Regions from separate parts of the Variovorax sp. GW823-FHT02B07 genome, predicted to be linked through region 2. Evidence: predicted binding sites of a transcription regulator. Region 2 holds the regulator's gene; the other holds the start of a gene.

Region 1 (3,393 bases), on a different contig from region 2:
GCCAGCGCAGCGAAGGCCCCTTCGTCGCGGTGAACTGCGGCGCGATTCCCGAGAACCTGCTCGAGGCCGAGTTCTTCGGCGCCAAGAAGGGCTCGTACACCGGCTCCTCGCAAGACCGCGACGGCTACTTCCAGGCCGCGCGCGACGGCACGCTGTTCCTCGACGAAATCGGCGACCTGCCGCTGGCCATGCAGTCGAAGCTGCTGCGCGCCATCCAGGAACGCAGCGTGCGCGCCATCGGCTCGACGCAGGAAGACGCGGTCGACGTGCGCATCGTGAGCGCCACCCATAAAGATCTGCACGCCGAGGTGCTGGCCGGCCGCTTCCGGCAGGACCTGTTCTACCGCCTCAACGTGATCGAGATCGCCGTGCCCGCGCTGCGCGAGCGCCGCGAAGACCTGCCCGCGCTGTGCACCGCGCTGCTCGCGCGCATCGCGCAAGATGGCGGCCTGCCCGTGCCGCGCCTGTCCGACGCGCTGCTGCAGCGCCTGGCCCAGCACCCGCTCGACGGCAACGTGCGCGAGCTCGAGAACCTGCTGCACCGCGCCGTGGCGCTGAACGACGGCGACGAACTGCACATCGACCTGATGGGCGCGATGACGCCGATGCCGGCCGCGCCGCGCAGCGAATCCGCTGAAGCGCCAGCCGCCGTTGCGGTGGCTGCGGCCCCCGCGCCGGCGGCCGAACCCAAGCCCGCGCCGCCGCCGCTGCCTTCCGATCTGCAAGCCTGGCTCGACCAGCAGGAGCGCGAGATCCTCGTGCGCGCGCTGCACGAAAGCGGCTTCAACCGCACGGCCGCCGCCGCGCGGCTGGGCATGAGCCTGCGCCAGATCCGCTACCGCATCGCGCGCCTGGGCATCTCCACGCCCAACGGCGACGACGGTGCCACCGCGCATGCCGACGACTGACGACCCCGCCACGACACCGGCCGGCGACGACGGACTCTGGCGCGCCGGCTGGTACCGCTTCGCCAAGGCCCTGCCCTCGCCCAACTTCGGCCCGCGCCCCGTCGGCGCGCAGACCGACCTGATCGTGCTGCATTCCATCAGCCTGCCGCCGGGCGAATACGGCGGCGACGCGGTGCAACAGCTCTTCACCAACCGGCTCGACTGGGACGCGCACCCGTACTTCCAGTCGATCCGCGGGCTCGAGGTGTCGTCGCATTTCTATGTGCGACGCAACGGCGAGCTCTGGCAGTTCGTGAGCTGCGAGGACCGCGCCTGGCATGCCGGCGTGTCGTCGTGGCGCGGACGCACCAACTGCAACGACGACTCCGTCGGCATCGAGCTCGAAGGCCTCGAGGGCGAACGCTTCGAGGAGGCGCAGTACGAGACGCTGGCCAGCCTGTGCGCCGCGCTCGCGCAGCACTACGCCATCGCCCACATCGCCGGCCACGAGCACATCGCGCCCGGTCGCAAGCAGGACCCCGGCGCCGGTTTCGACTGGCGCCTGCTGCGCGAACAGCTCGGCTGGAATCCACAGATGTTTCCCGAGCAGGTGGTCGCGCGCTAATTTTTTCAATCGCTCCGTGGCCCGCGATGCGCCGCTCTCGCAGCGCAGCAATCTCGCAAGCGCAGGCACGTGACGTAGCAACCATGCGGCCTGCAGGCCCAAATCGCCTTGCAAGCCGCGCCCCGTGCGGGTTGCGCCACCATGGGCCAGTATTCACGCGGCATCGCTGGCGATGCGCTGGGTGCGGCGCAATTCCTGTAAGGGTTGCGTCCATAGGAAAACACTACCTGTAGTGGCTTGTAGGGCACAGACACCCTAGATATAGTGTCTTCCCGTTCGGCAACAACGCCGACGCAAGGCCCGCGAGGCCTTGCCAACCAACAAGAATTGCACAACCGAGAGGAAGCGAATGCAAACTGCACTGAACACCCCGTCGACCCCCCGCGCCGTCCCCGCGACGCCGCAGCAGCAACAAGACACTGCGGGCTCGCCCACCGGTCAGAACCTCGCGCACTACCAGATCATTCGCCGCAACGGCGCCGTCGTTCCCTTCGAACCGAACAAGATCGCCATCGCGATGATGAAGGCCTTCCTGGCGGTGCACGGCACCCAGGGCGCGGCTTCCGCCAGCGTGCGCGAGACCGTCGACACGCTGACGCAAGGCGTGATCCGCGCCATGGTGCGCTCGCGTCCGGGCGGCGGCACCTTCCACATCGAAGACGTGCAGGACCAGGTCGAGCTCGGCCTGATGCGCGGCGGCCACCATGAAATCGCGCGCGCCTATGTGCTGTACCGCGAACGCCGCACCCAGGAGCGTTCGAAGCAGGGCGAGCAGGACGTGCCCGCCGCACCGGCACTGCACGTGCTCGACAACGGCGAGCGCGTGGCGCTGGACCTGAACGAACTCAAGGGCCTGATCGAATCGGCCTGCCAGGGCCTGGGCGACAGCATCACCGCCGCCCCCATCGTCGCCGAGACGATGCGCAACCTGTACGACGGCGTGCCGCTGGACGAGGTCTACAAGGCCTCCATCCTGGCCGCCCGCACGCTGATCGAGAAGGACCCCGACTACACCTTCGCCACCGCGCGCCTGCTGCTGCACACGATCTTCAAGGAAATCATCGGCCGCGAAGTGATGCCGGTCGAGCGCGCCACCGCCTACGCCGACTACTTCCCGCAGTTCATCAAGAAGGGCGTCGAGAACGAGCTGCTCGACGAGAAGCTGCTGCAGTACGACCTGCCCCGCCTGGGCGCCGCCCTGAAGGCCGAGCGCGACAACCAGTTCGACTACCTGGGCCTGCAGACCCTGTACGACCGCTACTTCCTGCATGTGCGCAAGACCCGCATCGAACTGCCGCAGGCGTTCTTCATGCGCGTGGCCATGGGCCTGTCGCTGAACGAAATCGACCGCGAAGCCCGCGCCATCGAGTTCTACGAAGTGCTGTCGTCGTTCGACTTCATGTCGAGCACGCCCACCCTGTTCAACGCCGGCACGCTGCGCTCGCAGCTGTCCAGCTGCTACCTGACCACCGTGCCCGACGACCTGGACGGCATCTACGAGTCGATCAAGGAAAACGCGCTGCTGTCGAAGTTCGCCGGCGGCCTGGGCAACGACTGGACCCGCGTGCGCGCACTGGGCAGCCACATCAAGGGCACCAACGGCGAATCGCAGGGCGTGGTGCCGTTCCTGAAGGTGGTGAACGACACGGCCGTGGCCGTGAACCAGGGCGGCAAGCGCAAGGGCGCCGTCTGCACGTACCTGGAAACCTGGCACCTCGACATCGAGGAGTTCCTGGAGCTGCGCAAGAACACCGGCGACGACCGCCGCCGCACGCACGACATGAACACCGCCAACTGGATCCCCGACCTGTTCATGCGCCGCGTGATGGAAAAGGGCACCTGGACGCTGTTCTCGCCCTCCAACGTGCCTGACCTGCACGA
Region 2 (3,393 bases):
CGCGCGACGATGCGCAGGTCGGGCCCCAGCATGTCCACCGACTTGAATTCGAGCGGCAGCGCGCCTGCGAGCGAGGTGAGCGGGCCTTCGGCATGCAGGTGGCTGGCGATGTCGAGCCCGCTGCCGATCAGCTTGGGCGCCAGGTACACCAGCAGCTCGTCCACGCAGCCTTCGCGCAGCAGCGAGCCGTTGAGCTTGTGGCCCGATTCGACATGCAGTTCGTTGACGCCGCGCGCCGCGAGGTCCTGGAGCATCGCGGGCAGGTCGACCTTGCCGTGCAGGTTGGGCAGGCAGGTGATGGTGGCGCCGCGGGCTTCGAGCGCGGCCGCCTTTTCTTCGTTGTGTCGGCTCGCGGCGTAGATCCAGACGGCGCGGCCAGCTATGAAAATGTGAGCGTCGGGAGAGGTCTGGAGATGGCTGTCGACCACCACGAGGTGGGGCTGGCGCGGTGTGTCGACCAGGCGCACGTCCAGGCGCGGGTTGTCTTCGAGCAGCGTGCCGACGCCGGTCAGCACGGCACCGGTGCGGGCCCGCCAGGCGTGGCCGTCGGCGCGCGCGGCCTCGCCGGTGATCCACTGGCTCACGCCGTTGTGCAGGCCGGTGCGGCCGTCGATCGAGGCGGCGATCTTCATTCGAACCCAGGGCTGCTGGCGGATCATGCGGCTGAAGAAGCCGATGTTGAGCTCGCGGGATTCGTCGGCGCCCGGGCCGACTTCGACCTCGACGCCTGCCGCGCGCAGCCGCTCGAAGCCTTGTCCCGCCACGAGCGGGTTCGGGTCGGCGAGCGAGGCCACGACGCGGCGCACGCCGGCGGCGATCAGTGCGTCGCAGCAGGGGCCGGTGCGGCCGTGGTGCGAGCAGGGTTCGAGCGTGACGTAGGCGGTGGCGCCCGCGGTCGAATGGCCCTGGGCCTGCGCATCGCGCAGCGCCATCACCTCGGCGTGCGGCCCGCCGGCCTGTTGCGTGTGGCCCTGGCCGATCACGCGGCCGTTGGCGTCGCACAGCACGCAGCCGACGCGCGGGTTCGGGTCGGTCAGGCGGATCGCGGAGGTGGCCAGCCGCAGGGCGGTGGCGATGTGGGAGGCGTCGTGTCGGGAAGAGGACATGCCGGGTTCGTTCACGCCTTCTCGGGGGTCAGATGTCGCGCAGCAGCTGGCGGAACTCGTCGACGTCCTCGAAGCTGCGGTACACCGAGGCAAAGCGCACGTAGGCGACCTTGTCGAGTTTCTTGAGTTCGCGCATCACGAGTTCGCCGACCTTCGTCGAATCGATTTCGCGCAGGCCGCTGGCCAGCAGCTTCTGTTCGATGCGCAGCAGGGCGTTGTCGATCTGCTCGATGCTCACGGGGCGCTTGCGCAGCGCCAGCATCATCGAGGCGCGCACCTTGGTCGAGTCGAAGTCGGCGCGGCTGCCGTCCTTCTTGACCACGACGGGGAAATTGACGTCCGGGCGCTCATACGTGGTGAAGCGCTTGTCGCAGGCGCTGCACTGGCGGCGCCTGCGGACGAAGTCGGCGTCTTCCGAAACGCGGGTCTCGACGACCTGCGTTTCGAGATGACCGCAAAAAGGGCATTTCATGCGGTCAGTGCTTCTCTTCTTCTATTTACGAAATCAACGGTAGACAGGGAAGCGGCTCGTCAAGGCGTGGACCTTGGCGCGCACCGCGTCGATGTTCGCCGCGTCGCGCGGGTTCTCGAGCACGTCGGCCACCAGGTTCGCCGTGATGCGGGCCTCTTCGTCCTTGAAGCCGCGCGTGGTCATGGCGGGGGTGCCGATGCGCACGCCGCTGGTGACCATCGGCTTTTCCGGGTCGTTGGGGATCGCGTTCTTGTTGATCGTCATGTGGGCGGCGCCCAGCACGGCTTCGGCTTCCTTGCCGGTGATGCCCTTGGAACGCAGGTCGACCAGCATGACGTGGCTTTCGGTGCGTCCGCTCACGATGCGCAGGCCGCGCGCGGTGAGGGTGTCGGCCACGATCTGGGCGTTCTTGACCACCTGTTGCTGGTAGGCCTTGAACTCGGGCGTCAGGGCTTCCTTGAACGCGACGGCCTTGGCGGCGATCACGTGCATCAGCGGGCCGCCTTGCAGGCCGGGGAAGATGGCGCTGTTGATCGCCTTCTCGTGCTGCGACTTCATCAGGATGATGCCGCCGCGCGGGCCGCGCAGGCTCTTGTGCGTGGTCGAGGTCACGATGTCGGCGTGCGGCACCGGGTTGGGGTACACGCCCGCGGCCACGAGGCCGGCGTAGTGGGCGATGTCGACCATGAAGATCGCGCCGACGTCCTTGGCGACCTTGGCGAAACGCTCGAAGTCGATGTGCAGCGAGTAGGCCGAGGCGCCCGCGATGATCAGCTTGGGCATGTGCTCATGCGCCTTGCGTTCCATTGCGTCGTAGTCGATGGCTTCGTTGGCGTCCAGGCCGTAGCTCACCACGTTGAACCACTTGCCGCTCATGTTGAGAGGCATGCCGTGGGTCAGGTGGCCGCCTTCGGCCAGGCTCATGCCCATGATGGTGTCGCCGGGCTTCAGGAAGGCGAGCATCACGGCTTCGTTGGCCGAGGCGCCGCAGTGCGGCTGCACGTTCGCGGCGTCGGCGCCGAAGATCTGCTTGACGCGGTCGATGGCCAGTTGCTCGGCCACGTCGACGTGCTCGCAGCCGCCGTAATAGCGCTTGCCCGGGTAGCCTTCGGCGTACTTGTTGGTGAGCTGCGAGCCCTGGGCGGCCATGACGGCCGGCGAGGCGTAGTTCTCGCTGGCGATCAGCTCGATGTGATGTTCCTGGCGCGCGTTTTCGGCTTGAATGGCGGCCCAGATTTCGGGATCGGTCTGTTCGACCAGGATATTGCGTTGGTACATGGCAGTCCTTTGAAGACGAGGTCCTTGTTCAACCAAACAAGGGCTGCCCAGGCGAACGGCTGAACGCCTGTTGTGGCCAGGCGGCACGCTTCCCAGTGGTATTCCACGTCAGCGCGTGGCACCTTTTTCAGGGTGCTGCGCCTATCGCCAGTCGCGTACAGGCCGAGTGTAGCGCAGGCCCGCACGCATCCGGGCCGGGAGGGCCGGCAAGGCCTCAGGAAACTGCGGAGAGCAGGGCGACCTTGGCCGGCTCGCTGCCGGTGGCGGGCTCTTCACCCGCGGGCTTGGCCGGTGCCACGACCGGGATCGGCTGTGCGCGCGCCGTGGTCGGCGGCGGCACGACCATCGTCGACGGCGCGCGGCCGGCGGCGACCTGGCGCAGGCGCTCGTGTTCGGCCAGCACCTTGGCGGCATAGCCGCCGTCGTCGTCGAGGTTGGCGGCGCCCACGTAGTAGCGCAGGCCGCCTTCGAGCGAGCCGGCGCGGGCGATACATTCCTGCAGCACCTTCACGCCGACGCGCATGTTGGTCACGGGGT

What was found. The regulator NrdR, encoded in region 2, represses ribonucleotide reductase genes. The targets are predictions, from matches to a motif close to CACNANATNTNGTG.
Region 1: the regulator NrdR is predicted to act here: its motif matches at 1,766-1,779, upstream of AC1RGU_RS21960 (ribonucleoside-diphosphate reductase subunit alpha).

Annotation. Positions count from the first base shown of each region.
Region 1 is NZ_JBXAJX010000004.1:240,661-244,053, reverse strand. Features, by position in the region: gene AC1RGU_RS21970 (sigma-54-dependent transcriptional regulator) at 1-908, shown strand, start outside; gene ampD (1,6-anhydro-N-acetylmuramyl-L-alanine amidase AmpD) at 895-1,512, shown strand; gene AC1RGU_RS21960 (ribonucleoside-diphosphate reductase subunit alpha) at 1,862-3,393, shown strand, end outside.
Region 2 is NZ_JBXAJX010000001.1:1,709,545-1,712,937, forward strand. Features, by position in the region: gene ribD (bifunctional diaminohydroxyphosphoribosylaminopyrimidine deaminase/5-amino-6-(5-phosphoribosylamino)uracil reductase RibD) at 1-1,106, opposite strand, end outside; gene nrdR (transcriptional regulator NrdR) at 1,135-1,578, opposite strand; gene glyA (serine hydroxymethyltransferase) at 1,612-2,856, opposite strand; ZMP/ZTP riboswitch at 2,895-3,021, opposite strand; gene AC1RGU_RS07990 (lytic transglycosylase domain-containing protein) at 3,071-3,393, opposite strand, start outside.